DNA from 2 places in the Novosphingobium pituita genome. Region 2 is predicted to be linked to the other one. Evidence: riboswitches for the same ligand, from Rfam matches in the RefSeq annotation. Region 2 holds a riboswitch; the other holds the start of a gene.
The links. Region 2 has a riboswitch for thiamine pyrophosphate ahead of SBI20_RS02445 (TonB-dependent receptor). Riboswitches for the same ligand answer to the same signal wherever they lie in the genome.

Region 1 (7,156 bases), 370 kb from region 2:
TCGGTTTCGGGCAGTCGGCCATGCCAGTCCGGCGAGATCAGCGCGGGATCGGCGCGGTAGGCGGCAAACAGGGTCTCGACGACGGCCCGCGCACGATCAGCGGCGGCGACCTGCTCGGGATGGAGGTAGAGCCGGGCATACATGAACTGCTTGAGCGCGCGCTCCTCGCGGCGCATGTCCTCGGAAAAGCCGCAAAGCGTGCGCCCGGCGGCGCGGACATCGGCCACGCTGGCAACGCCGGCCTCCCTCACCCGGCGCCCGGTTTCGGCGATCACGTCGTTGACCATCCGCCCGATCTGCCCGCGCACCAGTTCGCGCAAGAGCCGCTCGCGCGGGGCCTGGGGGAAGCGCGCCTCGATGACATACCACTGCTGGGCCAGCGAGGGCAGTTCGAGCAGGTCGTCGAGCGTGAGGAAGCCGCCGCGCAGGCCATCGTCGATGTCGTGGTTGTCATAGGCGATGTCGTCGGAAATGGCCGCAATCTGCGCTTCGAGCGAGGCATGGCTGGCCAGATCGAGCGGAAAGGCCGCGTCGAGTTCGGCCAGGGCCCAGGGCGCCTTGCGAATGGGGCCATTGTGCTTGGCAAGGCCTTCGAGCGTCTCCCACGTCAGGTTGAGGCCATCATGCTCGACATAGGGGCTTTCGAGCCGCATCAGCACGCGCAGGGTATTGGCGTTGTGGTCGAACCCGCCTGCATGGGAGAGCGCGGCTTCGAGCGCGCTTTCGCCCGCATGGCCAAACGGGGGATGGCCGATGTCGTGGGCGAGGCACAGCGCCTCGGTCAGATCCTCGTCCACGGCCAGCGTGCGGGCGATCACCCGCCCGATCTGGGCCACTTCGAGGCTGTGGGTGAGCCGGACGCGATAGTGATCGCCATCGGGCGCGATGAACACCTGCGTCTTGTGACGCAGGCGCCGGAACGCGATCGAGTGGATGATCCGGTCGCGGTCGCGCTGGAATTCGCTGCGCGGGCCGCGCACGCCGCCCTTGTCGGTGGCAAATTCGCGCCCGCGCGAGGCGGCCGGATCGCTGGCGAAAGGAGCCCTGATCGGCGCGTCCGTCATGCAGCCCCCCATCGGTTCAGGCCCATCGGCTCATGAATCGCCCATGATCCAGCCCACCGCCGCTTCGGCGTGGATGCGGGCGCCGTCGTAGATCGGCAGGACATTGGCGTCGACGTCGATCACCGTGTCGAGTTCGGTGCAGCCGAGCACGACGGCCTGCGCGCCAGCCTGATCCATCGAGGTGATCATCGTCTTGAACGTGCGCTCGGCGGCGCGGGTGACGCGGCCCTGCATCAGTTCCTCGTAGATGATGCGGTCGATTTCCTCGACATTGTCCATCACCGGGGGCAGCAGCGTCACCCCGTGGGCGACCAGCCGCTTGCGATAGAAGCTCTCGACCATGACATTGCGCGAGCCGATCAGCGCGGCGGTCGTCACGCCGTCGGCCTGCATCCGCGCGCCCACGGCGTCGGCAATGTGGATCACCGGCACATCGACCGCAGCGGCGACCTTGTCATAGACCTTGTGCATCGAATTGGCGCCGATCAGGATCGCACTGGCACCGGCCTGGGCGAGGCGCTGGGCGCTTTCGACCAGAACCAGCGCGGCGCGCGCCCATTCTTCCGCGCTCGACAGCCGGGCGAGCGGCGCGAAATCGAGGCTCTCGATGATCAGCGGCGCGCTCGACAGCGTGCTCGTGCGTCCCTGGACCAGCTTGTTGATATGGTCATAATACGTGCGGGTCGAAACCCAGCTCATCCCGCCGATAAGGCCAATCTTGCGCAAACGTGTATCTCCTGCCGGTGTCCCGTCCGGTCATCTGGCAAGGCTTACGCAAGCAGGACTGCAAGGTCCAGCCCTGCAAGGGAAGTTCCCCCTCGGAAGGGGGACGCGCTCAATGGCGCTCGGGCGCGAGGCCGGAGGCGCACAGGGCCGCCGACGACAGGGTCACCTGCAAGAGTTCGGGATCTTCGAGGCGGCGCACCGTCCAGACATAGTCGGCCAGGGTGCGCTTGGGGCCGCGCAGGGATTCCAGACGGCGAAGCTGGCTGATCGAGAGGCGGTCGGTCATCCGCTCGGCCATGCAGGCGGCAGTGGGCCGGGAGAGCCCTGCATCGACCAGCGCCGAGCGCACGCGGCCTTCGGCAAGCTTGGAGACGCAGCCACCCGTCAGGATCGACAGGGCAGCGACAGCGGCGATGAGGGGAGCCTTCATGGGCAAGGCCCCTCCTCCTTCATCCTCTTGCTGTCAATCGACATTCTCGCGCCGGGGAAGGCCCGGGGCCGTCGAGCATCGTGATCGCCCCCTCTGGACGGCGCGGCAGACAAGGCTTACACACGGTTCATCCCCGGGGAGCCTGCGCGCTTGCCCGTCGGACGGGTCGATGGCCCATCGCGACGGACGGCAATGGCTGAGAGGGGCGGTTCGCACCGCCCGACCCGTTGAACCTGAACCCGTTAGTACGGGCGGAGGGAGGGTTGTTCGGCCATGCGCAATGCGCGTGCCAGTCCCTTCGTCGCCTCGAAAGGACTGATCATGACTGACATCCCTTCCAGACTCGACATTGGCGTGACCACCGGCCCGATCCGCGGCAGCCGCAAGATTTACCTGCCCGCTCCCGGCGATCCCTCGGTCATGGTTGCCATGCGCGAGATCGCGCAGGAAGCGGGCAGCGGCGAACCGCCGGTGCGCGTCTATGACACCTCGGGCGCCTATACCGACCCGGCGGCCACCATCGACATCTCGGCCGGCCTTGCACACATCCGCCGCGACTGGATCATCGCGCGCGGCGATGTCGAGGAGTACGAGGCCCGCCCCGTCAAGCCCGAGGACAACGGCCAGCTGGGCCCTGACCGCAGCGGCGGCGTGCCTGCCTTCCCCAACACGGTGAAGCGCCCGCTGCGCGCCAGGGCTGGCGCCAACGTCAGCCAGATGCACTATGCCCGCCGCGGCATCATCACGCCCGAGATGCACTATGTCGCCACCCGCGAGAACCTGGGCCGCGCGATCCTGAAGGACAAGCTGCTGCGCGATGGCAACGACTGGGGCGCGGCCATTCCCGATTTCGTGACCCCCGAATTCGTGCGCGAGGAAGTGGCGCGCGGCCGTGCGATCATTCCCAGCAACATCAACCACCCCGAAAGCGAGCCGATGGCGATCGGGCGCAATTTCCTGGTGAAGATCAACGCCAACATCGGCAACTCGGCTGTGGCCTCGGACGTGGCCAGCGAAGTCGACAAGATGGTCTGGTCGATCCGCCACGGCGCCGACACGGTGATGGACCTCTCGACCGGACGCAACATCCATGACACGCGCGAGTGGATCATCCGCAACGCGCCGGTTCCGATCGGCACCGTGCCGATCTATCAGGCGCTGGAAAAGGTTGGCGGCATTGCCGAGGAACTGACCTGGGAAATCTTCCGCGACACGCTGATCGAGCAGGCCGAGCAGGGGGTGGACTATTTTACCATCCATGCCGGTGTCCGCCTGCCCTACATCCCGCTGACCGCCAGGCGCGTCACCGGCATCGTCTCGCGCGGTGGATCGATCATGGCCAAGTGGTGCCTGGCGCACCACAAGGAATCGTTCCTCTACGAGCGTTTCGACGAGATCACCGAGATCATGAAGGCATACGACGTGGCCTACTCCCTCGGGGACGGGTTGCGCCCCGGCTCGATTGCCGACGCCAATGACGAAGCGCAGTTCTCCGAACTCTACACGCTGGGCGAGCTGGCCAAGCGCGCCTGGGAGCAGGACGTGCAAGTGATGATCGAGGGCCCCGGCCATGTGCCGATGCACAAGATCAAGGAGAATATGGACAAGCAGCTGCAAGTCTGCGGCGAAGCGCCTTTCTACACGCTCGGGCCGCTCGTCACCGACATCGCGCCCGGCTATGACCACATCACCAGTGGCATTGGCGCGGCGATGATCGGCTGGTTCGGCACGGCGATGCTCTGCTACGTCACGCCCAAGGAGCATCTGGGCCTGCCCGACCGCGACGACGTCAAGGTGGGCGTGGTGACCTACAAGCTGGCTGCACATGCAGCCGACCTCGCCAAGGGCCACCCGGCGGCCAGGCTGCGCGACGATGCCCTGTCGCGCGCGCGCTTCGAATTTCGCTGGCGCGACCAGTTCAACCTGTCACTCGACCCGGACACCGCCGAGCGGTATCACGACCAGACCTTGCCTGCCGAGGGCGCCAAGTCGGCCCATTTCTGCTCGATGTGCGGCCCCAGGTTCTGCTCGATGAAGATCACACAGGAAGTGCGCGACTTCGCCGCCAGGCAGAACGCCCCGATCGAGACCTTTGCCGCCGCCCGGGACGCCGAAAAGGGCATGGCCGAGATGAGCCGGAAGTACCGCGAAGGCGGCGACCTCTACATGCCCGTGGCCGACTGAAGCGGGTGCCGACCGGAAGGAGCAGCATCGCTCCTTCCGGTCGGGCGCATGGCCTGGTCAGTCCTGAAGGGCCTTGTTGATGTCCTCGACCATCTTCTTGGCGTCGGACAGGAGCATCATCGTCTGGTCCATGTAGAACACGTCGTTGTCGACGCCCGAATAGCCCACGCCATTCATCGAGCGCTTGACGAAGAGGATCGTCTTGGCCTTCTCGACATCAAAGACCGGCATGCCATAGATCGGGCTGGACTTGTCGGTCTTGGCCGCCGGGTTCACGACGTCGTTGGCGCCGATGATGAAGACCACGTCGCACTGGGCGAAATCGCCCTGGATGTCCTCAAGCTCGTAGACTTCGTCGTAGGGCACATTGGCTTCGGCGAGCAGCACGTTCATGTGGCCGGGCATGCGCCCTGCCACCGGGTGGATCGCGTACTTCACCTTGACGCCGTGCGCCTTGAGGTTGTCGGCCATCTCGCGCAGCGCGTGCTGCGCCTGGCTGACGGCCATGCCGTAGCCCGGAATGATGATGACGTTCTCGGCTTCCTTCATCAGGAAGGCCGCGTCCTCGGCGCTGCCGCGCTTCCAAGGGCGCTGTTCCTTGGCCGCGCCACCGCCGCTGGCCGCTTCGGCGCCAAAGCCCCCGGCAATCACCGACAGGAACGAGCGGTTCATGGCCTTGCACATGATGTAGGACAGAATCGCGCCCGACGAGCCGACGAGCGCGCCCGTGATGATCATCGCGGTGTTGTGGAGCGTGAAGCCCATCGCCGCAGCCGCCCAGCCCGAATAGGAATTGAGCATCGAGACGACCACCGGCATGTCCGCGCCGCCGATGGGGATGATCAGCAGGAAGCCGATCAGGAAGGCAAGCCCGGTGATCGCCACGATCACCCAGCCGCTTTCGTCCTGGGTGAACCAGGCGACGAGGCCGACAATCGCCGCCAGCGTGCCCAGATTGATCACATGGCGCCCCGGCAGCAGGATCGCCGCGCCGCTCATCTTGCCTGCCAGCTTGAGGAAGGCGATGATCGAGCCCGAGAACGTGATCGCACCGATGGCAATGCCCAGCCCCATCTCGATGCGGCTGTCGGGATTGATCACGCCCGAGGGCAGCAGGATGCCGAAGGCCGCCGGATTGGCATAGGCCGAAAGGCCGACCAGCACGGCGGCAAGGCCCACCAGCGAGTGGAACGCGGCGACCAGTTGGGGCATCGCCGTCATCTGGATGCGGCGCGCGATGAAAAAGCCGATGCCGCCGCCCAGCGCGATCGCCACGGCGATCTCGGGCAGGCTGGCAATGCCGTGGGTGACCAGCGTGGTCGCCACGGCAATGACCATGCCGATCACGCCATAGCGGTTGCCCGCGCGGCTCGTCGCCGGGCTCGACAGCCCGCGCAGCGCGAGGATGAACAGCACCCCCGCGACCAGATAGGCCAGGCCCACAAAGGGTGAGGAAGCGAGGCCGCCCATCACTTCTTGTCCTTCTTCTTGTACATCGCGAGCATGCGCTCCGTGACGGCAAAGCCGCCGAAAATGTTGATCGAGGCGAGCACCACCGCGCCCAGCCCCAGCCACTTGGCCAGCGGCGAACCCGCCGCCGCCGAAGCCACCAGCGCCCCCACGATGATCACCGAGGAAATGGCGTTGGTCACCGCCATGAGCGGCGTGTGGAGGGCGGGCGTGACCGACCAGACCACGTAATAGCCCACAAAGCAGGCGAGCACGAAAATGCTCAGGATCGAAATGAAGTCCATGACACACTTACCTTCATGATCGCCCGCGCGCGGGAGAGGGGCATTGGCCTTGGCTCTCCCTTTCGCCGGATCACGGCGTCGCACGCGGGCGCCCCTCCCCGCATGCAGGGAGGGTGTCCGTTCAGCCCAGCAACCGCTGGTTCACGATTTTGCCGCCTTGCGTGAGGCGGATGGCCGTGCCGATTTCCTCGTCGAGCACCGGGCGCCCCTGTTCCTTGTCCCAGAACGCGGACAGGAAATTGAACAGGTTGCGCGCGAACAGCGCCGAGGCATCGGCCGGCAGGTGTGCAGGCGTGTTGGAATAGCCGACGATCTTGACCCCGTGGCGCTCGACCACCTGGTCGGCCACGCTGCCCTCGACATTGCCGCCCTGGGCCACGGCAAGGTCGTAGATGACCGAACCGGGGCGCATCGTGGCGATCTGGGTGTCGGTGATCAGGCGCGGCGCGGCCCGGCCCGGAATGAGCGCCGTGGTGATCACGATGTCCTGCTTGGCGATGTGGCTGGAAACCAGTTCGGCCTGGGCCTTCTGGTATTCCGGGCTCATCTCGGTGGCATAGCCGCCAGACCCTTCACCCTCGATGCCCGCCACGCTTTCCACGAAGATCGGCTTGGCGCCGAGCGAGAGGATCTGCTCCTTGGTCGCCGAGCGGACGTCGGTGGCCGAAACCTGCGCGCCAAGGCGGCGCGCGGTGGCGATGGCCTGAAGCCCGGCCACGCCCACGCCCATGACGAAGGCCTTGGCCGCGCTGACCGTGCCAGCGGCCGTCATCATCATCGGGAAGGCCCGGCCATAGAGGTTGGCGGCCACGAGCACGGCCTTGTAGCCGGCAAGGTTGGCCTGCGAGGAGAGGATGTCCATCGACTGGGCGCGGGTGATGCGCGGCATGAACTCCATGGCCAGCGCTTCGAGCCCGGCAGCGGCATAGGCCTCCACCCGCGGGCGCTGCCCGAACGGATCGAGCCCGGCCACGACCCAGGCACCGGGCGCAACGCCC
Region 2 (7,156 bases):
GACGCCCACCGAAAGATCGAACGTGGCATAGCCCCTGATGCGCTCGTCGTTCATGAACGTGGCATACTGGTGGCCGACATACTTGAGCGTGGTGCTGCCGAACAGGCGGCCCCGGTCATACGTGGTGCCCAGCGCGAACTGGAAACCGGGGCTGGCCACGGCATGCTTGCCTCGCGTGGGCAGGAAATCGTCGCCCACGGGCAGGTCGCTGTCGATGCGGGTGTGGAGCGCTTCACCCGACAGATAGATGCTCATCCCGCGCGCCGGGCGATAGTCGATCTCGCCATCGACGCCCCAACTCGTCTGGCTGCCGCCATTGACCGTCGCATTGACGAGCGCGCCGCCGCTGTTGACGATGGTCGAGACCTGCCGGTTGCGGAAATGATAGTGGAACCCGGTGAGCGAGAACGACAGGCTCGGCCCGATGTAGCGATAGCCCAGTTCCTGCGAAAGCGAGCGTTCGGGGCGCAGGTCGCCGCGCCCCTGGGTGACCGGCTTGCCCAGGTAGTAGCTGTTGAGCAGCGCAAATTCGTTGGGCGCGCGGAAGTTGGTGACGATATTGGCAAAGACCTGCTGGTGCCCGTCGATCTGCCAGTGCAGCGCCGCGCGGGGCAGGGCGGCAAAGATGTCGGAGCGCACGGCGTCCTGCGGGCCGGGCAGGTAATTGCGCCCATTGCGCAGCACGTTCACGCCCTTGAAGCCGATGTCGAGCGTGAGCTTGTGGGTGAGCGCCATGCTGTCGGCCACGAAAAAGCCCTTGGTCACGGTGACCGTGCGCTCGTTCTCGTAGGCCAGCACGCGCCCGTCGGCGGTGTGGATGGCGGTGGCCTCGTCGCCCCAGGCTTCAAGCGGATGGCCGTTGTCCTTGAGCGGGGTATAGCTCTGGGTCACGCGGTCGGTGCCATAGTCGAACCACAGCCCGGCGGTGATCTTGTGGGCTCCGGCCCTGAAGGTCAGGCTGGCGACATCGCCCACGCGCATCTGGCTGGCCATCCAGTTGCCCAGCACTGTCGCCTGTCCGTTGACGGCGCCGGGCAGGCTGATCGGGTCGGCCAGAAATTCGGTGCCCAGATAGTTGCCGGTCGTGCTCAGCTGCGTGCCATAGGGCGAGTTGCCAAAACCGATCTGGAAATAGCCGGTAGTGTCGAAATCGAGCCGGTCATTCAGGTGCAGGTGGACCGGCGCCGAGATATAGAAATTGCGGAACGGCGCGCGATAGAGCCGCCAATAGTTGGTATTGCCCGGCGTATAGCGGGCATCATAGTTGAACTTGCGCCCCGAGGCCTGCCAGTCGGCCATCGACGGGCTGGGATACGTCGAGGTGATCGCGTCGTTGTACGAGAGCGCCAGCGCGGCACGGTTGCCTTGCCCCCATTCCTTGAGGATCTTGGCATCGACATGGCGGCGGCGGTCAAAACCGGCCCCGCGCCAGTTGTCGGCGCGGTTGTTGGAGAAGGAGACGAAGGCCTTGAGCCCGGTCTTGCCGATTTCGCCGGTGTCGAAGCGCACGAAGCCGCGTGCCTCGTTGTATGACCCCACCGAGGCATCGACCAGACCGCCCATCCTGTCAGCCGGATCGCTCAGGCTGAGCGCGATGACACCGCCTGCCGCCGAAACCACCGGTGCGGCAATGTCGGCGGCCCCTTGCGCCAGCGTTATCTGCCGGAGATTCTCGGTATCGGCGAACTGCGAGGGATAGGCATAGAAATAGCCGATGTCGTTCTGCGGCGCGCCTTCCATCAGGACGCCGATCTGGTCCTGTCCCAGCCCGCGCAGGGTGATCCCCGAACTGACCGAAAGGCCATAGGGATCGCTGGAGGCCACATTGGCGCCCGGCAGCATGGCCACCAGCTGATAGGCATTGAGCGTGGGCGCCTGCTTGCGCAGAAAATCACTGCCGATCGCGCTGATCGCCTGCGGCGCGTTCTGGTCGGGGAGCAGCCCTTCGGGATCGCGATGGCCGATCACCTCGATGCGGTCAGCCGAATCGGCGCTGTCTGCGCTGGTGTCTGGATTGGCGCCTGCATCGGCGGCATGGGCATTCTGCGTCGACAGCAGGGCAGCCAGGCTGGCCCCGACGAGCGCGGCATGGCGCAGGCCGCTGCGCTGAAACGAGGGTGCCAAATTCTGAAAACAAGGGGAAAAACAGGCCGTCATGTCTCGTCCGCTCCACACGGAGGGACGCCGGAATTGCAGCCGTCGACCCTCCCTACGCCGGTGTCAACCGGATCAGGTTCAGCGGGTCGTGGTCTGCTGACCACCTCTCAGCCGCGCATCAGCGGCCCCCCGGGGATGTGCGGGCCACTAGACGTTTCGTGGCGTCGGGGAAAGAGACAAGTCGCAAAAATAATCGACAGACCGCAAAACAGGACCGGCGCTGGAAAGGGACCCCTTTCCAGCGCCGGCTGTTCTTCGGAAAAAGCGATCTTTACAGCTTGACGTGGGCCGTGATGATCGCGGTGCGGCCTGCGGCCTGGTTGACGAAGTGGGTGGTGAAGGCGCGGTCGAAATAGCGCTTGTTGAAGACGTTGTTGACGTTGACCTGAAGCGCGAAGCGCGGCGTCACCTGAAGCTGCGCGTTGGCGTCAAAGCGCCAGTAGGCGGGGACTTCGCGGGCCAGCGTCTTGCTGATCACCACCGCGCCATTGCTCACCGAGCGCAAGTCGGAATAGCCGCCATAGACCTTGCCCATGTATTGCGCATTGCCGCCCAGCGTGATGCGGTCGGTGACCTTGTAGGTCGTGGCCGCGGTAAAGCTGTGTTCGGGCGTGTTGGGGAAGCGCTTGCCGGTGTTCACCGAAGGCGCGGTCAGGCCCGAAGTGACGGTATAGCCGCCATCGACGATGGTCGAGTCCATGTAGGTGTAGCCGCCAAAGACGTTCCAGCGCGGGGTGATATTGCCCGAGAACGAGAACTCGATCCCCTTGATCAGGCGTTCGCCGATGAAGCTGACAAGGCCGTTGGCATCGATCGAGCGGGCATTGCTGGTATCGGTGCGGAACGCGGCGAGGGTGAGCGAAAGGCCTTCGTCGAAGACATTCCACTTGGTCCCCACTTCATAGGACTTGGTGCGTTCGACCTTGAGCGCGTCGGCGGCGTTCTGGTCGGTGCCCAGCGCATTGGTTTCCTGCCCGTTGGCAAGGTAGGAGCCCGGCGGGGTGGCGGCGCTGGAGGTCGAGAAGTAGATGCTGCCGTTGGGCGCGGGCTTCCAGGTCAGGCCAGCCTGATAGGACACGATGTCGTCGCGGCGGCTCACCCAGGTGCGCCCGCTTTCGTCGGTGGCGCTGGCAGCAAGGCCGGCGCTGGTGCGGGTGATGTAGTGGTCGTAGCGAACCCCGACGTTGAGCAGCAGGCTCTTGGTGATGTCGATCGTGTCGAGAACCGAGATCGCCTTGGTCATCGTGCGTGCACGGGTCCAGGTCTGGGGCAGCGAGCGCCCGATCGGCGAGACGGTCGAAGACCCGTCAGAGGCATAGCTGACCCACGGATCATAGGGGTTGGGCGCGCCCACGGTGGTGCAGTTGTAAGTCGTGATCGAGGCCGTGCCGCACAGACCGCCGGTGGGGAAGCTGCCGGTATAGCCGCTGCCGGTCGAAATCGCGGTGCCGGTGCTCGGGTTGGACTGGAACGCACCGACCTTGACCTTCTCGGTGCTGATCTCGGCGGTCACGGTGAAGGTGTTCTTGATGTGGCCGATGGCAAAGCTGCCGAACAGGTCGGTCTGGTTGATCAGCCCGGTCGTCTCGCTGTAGCGGGTGTTGGCACGGCGCCAGACATAGCCATTGGCGACATTGCCCTTGCTGTCGTCGGGCTGGGTGAGCACGTAGCTCTGGTCGGTCACGCCATAGCGGAACGTGTTGCGCAAGGTCAGGCCATTGCCGAACTCGTGCTGGGCGGTCGCGGTCCCGGTATTGGCGTGGGTCCGGCGGAAATCGCGGTCGACCAGGCCATAGAACGTGCCGCGGCGGACCTTGACGGGTCCGGTCTCGGTCACGCCGGCAGGGGCATTGTTGATGGTGTATTGATAGGGAATGCCGGAATCGGGCAGTTCGTTGGTGTCGAGGTGATAGTAGGCCAGCGTCAGGCTGCTCGGGCCGGTCAGGCCGAACTTGACCGAAGGCGCCACGCCCCAGCGGCTCTGCCAGATGGCATCGCGTCCGGCCACGTTCTGGTCGTGGTACATCGCCGCGATGCGCAGGCCGATGTTGTGGCCGAGGGGCTGGTTGATGTCGGCGGTCAGGCGCTTGTACTGCGAGGTGCCGGTGGCCGCCGAAAGATCGGCGAAGCGGCCTTCGACGGGCAGCTTGGAGACCATGTTGATCGCGCCGCCCACGTTGCCGCGCCCGCCCATCGTGCTGTCGGAGCCCTTGACGACCTCGATCTGGTCGACCGCGAAGACTTCGCGGCTGGCCGCGCCGATGTCGCGCACGCCGTCGAGGTACATCGAATTCTGCGCGTCGGTGCCACGGATATAGGGACGGTCGCCCTGCGGGCTGCCGCCTTCGCCCGCGCCCAGCGTAATGCCGGGGACGAGGCGCAGGGCATCGGTGAGCGAGGCCGTGGCCGTGTCGGCCAGAACCTGCGAGGGGATCACCGAGACCGAGCGCGGGGTATCGAGCAGCGGGGCGGTATACTTGGGCGAGGAGGCCTTGTCGGTCTTGTAGCTGCCTTCGGTAACGGCGGTGTCGGTGACGGTGACACTGCCCAGAACCTTGGGTTCCCCTGCAGCAGTCGATGTACTTTCCTGGGCCAGGGCGGGGGTGCCCACCGCAATCAGGCTGACGCAGCCGAGCGCGAGGAAGCGCGAAGCTCCCGTTCGGGCATCGAGGCGGTCGTCAGAGCGGTTGGAAGTGGTCCTCAACGTGAATTCCTTCGAGCCTGTGTTGTTCTGTCAGAAGCAGTTGCTCCGGCGGATTGCGCCGCGCCCCGTCTGCCTCCTGACGTTGCCGATTAATGCGAGTCGCTCGCACTAGCAAGTCTTGTTGAGAATGATTTTCTGTTTCGTTGCGTGCAAGGTGCGGATTGCGGCATTTTTGCACCAGCTCTTCAGGGCCCTTGAGCCCGCCGCATGGAGGGCAACCGCGCCGTTGTGGAATTTGACCGCGCCGCCTAGAAAAGGGCGATGAACGCTCCTGCGCCCATTTCGACCATGCGTACCTCGCCAGACTATCCCGATCCCGATTTTGTCGTCATCGATGTTGAGACGGCTTGCGAACGGGTCAGCAGCATCTGTCAGGTCGGCATTGTCGGCTACAGGGACGGGGGCGAAGTCTTCGCCTATGAAACGCTGGTCGATCCGCGCGATACGTTCTCGGCCTTCAACATCGGCATTCATGGGATCACGGCGCGTGATGTCGCCGGAGCGCCCGATTTCGCGCAAGTCCACGCCCGGCTCGAAGCCCACTTGGCCGGGCGCGTGGTGGTCGCGCACTCCAGCTTCGACAAGGGCGCGCTGGCGGCGGCCTGCACCCGGACAGGCTGCGCGCCGATCACCGCGCGCTGGCTCGACAGCGTGCGCGTGGCCAAGCGGGCCTGGCCCGATCTGACGAGCCACAGACTCAATGTCCTGGCCGATTTTCTGGGGCTTTCCCATCGCCACCACGATGCGCTGAGCGATGCCCGCGCGGCGGGGCAGGTGATCCTCCGGGCGATCGAGCACACCGGCACCCCGCTCGAAGCCTGGCTGGCGACCCCGCCCAAGGCCCGCGCCCGCGCGCCCGAACCGGCCCCGGACGGGCCGCTGGCCGGCATGCGGGTGGCCCTGCTGGGCGAGGCGGTCGACGGGCCTCTGGCGCAATGGGTCGCGCAGGCAGGCGGTCGCATCGTGGCCGGTGTCGGGCGGACGACCACGATGCTGCTGGTGGCCACGAAGCACCCTTACGGACGCTTTGTCGAAGCCAGCCCGGCCTATCGCAAGGCGGAAGAGCTGCGCAGGGCAGGCCGAGACATCGCCATCCTGACCGAGGCGGTCCTGCGCAAGCGGATCGGGGCGTTCTAGCGCTTCTTGCGCGCAATCGTGGCGGTGAAATCGGGGTCTTTGTTGGCCACCCAGTCGACGAACTTGCGGATCGCCGGATTGGCGAGCAGCCCGTCCACGTCCATGCCATAGCGCTGAAGCTCGGAATTGGTGAAATTCGTGATCAGCGTCTGCTGGCAGATGCCGTGCATGGGCACGACATCGCGGCCACCCCGGCTCTTGGGGGTGGGGTGATGCCACACGATGGTCGAACCGGTGGGGCGCCCGCAAAGCCAGCAGGGCACCGGTGCGGGTGCAGCCTCTTCCTCGTCGGGGAGGTCGTCGAAAGGATCACGTCGGGAATGCTTGCGGGCCATCAGGTCTGCCAATGAAGGGGAGCGCCAGAAGCGGCGACCGCAGGCTTCATAGCGGGCCGATGGCTGGCTGCAAGCCAAACAGGCCGCAAGCGGAACGCAGCCCTCAATTGCTCCGGCGGTGCTTCCCGCCATAGTGCTTGCCGCAATACTTTTCGAGGTTTTCCATCTCGCGCGCGGCGGCCGTGGCGGCGGCGAGGTCGCAGGGCATGGTTTCGGCAGCCGAAATGCGCGCATCGACCCTTGCCTTGAGTTCTTCGATATCGGCGCGGCTGAACATGTTCTTCTCGCGCAGATAGCAGATCAGGCTTTGCAGGATGATGATCGCCTTTTCGCCGGAATCGATTTCGACACCTTCCATCGTCGTAATCCCTGTCCTGTTCCCTTGCCGGACTTGTTTCCAAGCCGTTCTTCGCGAGTCCACTGGCGGAACCCTGTACCTTCCGAAGGTTCTCCTTCCCGGCGCAAAAGACAAGGGAAACCTTCAGGGGGCAAGAGAACAGGCCGGATGACGACCGGATTTTCGAAACCGTCATCATGCCTTCAAACTCGCCCTCCAAAGCGGTGGCTTGAACGTCTTTTTATTGCGGAAACAAGTATGAAGCACCTGCCTTCGCGTCGCACTTTTCTTCAGGCCGTGGCTGGCGCGGCGGCAGCCGGCACGATGCCGGCGGCCATTGCCCGCGCGCTCAGCCTTCCGGCCAATCGCCGCACGGGCACGATCCGGGATGTCGAGCATGTGGTTGTCCTGATGCAGGAAAACCGCTCGTTCGATCATTACTACGGGACCATGCGCGGCGTGCGCGGGTTTGGTGATCCGCGCCCC

Region 1: another riboswitch for thiamine pyrophosphate. It lies ahead of thiC (phosphomethylpyrimidine synthase ThiC); the one in region 2 lies ahead of SBI20_RS02445 (TonB-dependent receptor).

The regions. Positions count from the first base shown of each region.
Region 1 is NZ_BTFW01000001.1:901,905-909,060, forward strand. It holds gene SBI20_RS04405 (deoxyguanosinetriphosphate triphosphohydrolase) at 1-1,064, opposite strand, end outside; gene SBI20_RS04410 (aspartate/glutamate racemase family protein) at 1,095-1,790, opposite strand; gene SBI20_RS04415 (hypothetical protein) at 1,900-2,220, opposite strand; TPP riboswitch at 2,345-2,497, shown strand; gene thiC (phosphomethylpyrimidine synthase ThiC) at 2,542-4,404, shown strand; gene SBI20_RS04425 (NAD(P)(+) transhydrogenase (Re/Si-specific) subunit beta) at 4,462-5,874, opposite strand; gene SBI20_RS04430 (NAD(P) transhydrogenase subunit alpha part 2) at 5,874-6,158, opposite strand; gene SBI20_RS04435 (NAD(P) transhydrogenase subunit alpha) at 6,280-7,156, opposite strand, start outside.
Region 2 is NZ_BTFW01000001.1:533,635-540,790, forward strand. It holds gene SBI20_RS02445 (TonB-dependent receptor) at 1-2,058, opposite strand, end outside; TPP riboswitch at 2,190-2,299, opposite strand; gene SBI20_RS02450 (TonB-dependent receptor) at 2,429-4,861, opposite strand; gene SBI20_RS02455 (exonuclease domain-containing protein) at 5,123-5,998, shown strand; gene SBI20_RS02460 (hypothetical protein) at 5,995-6,333, opposite strand; gene SBI20_RS02465 (hypothetical protein) at 6,437-6,691, opposite strand; gene SBI20_RS02470 (phosphocholine-specific phospholipase C) at 6,929-7,156, shown strand, end outside.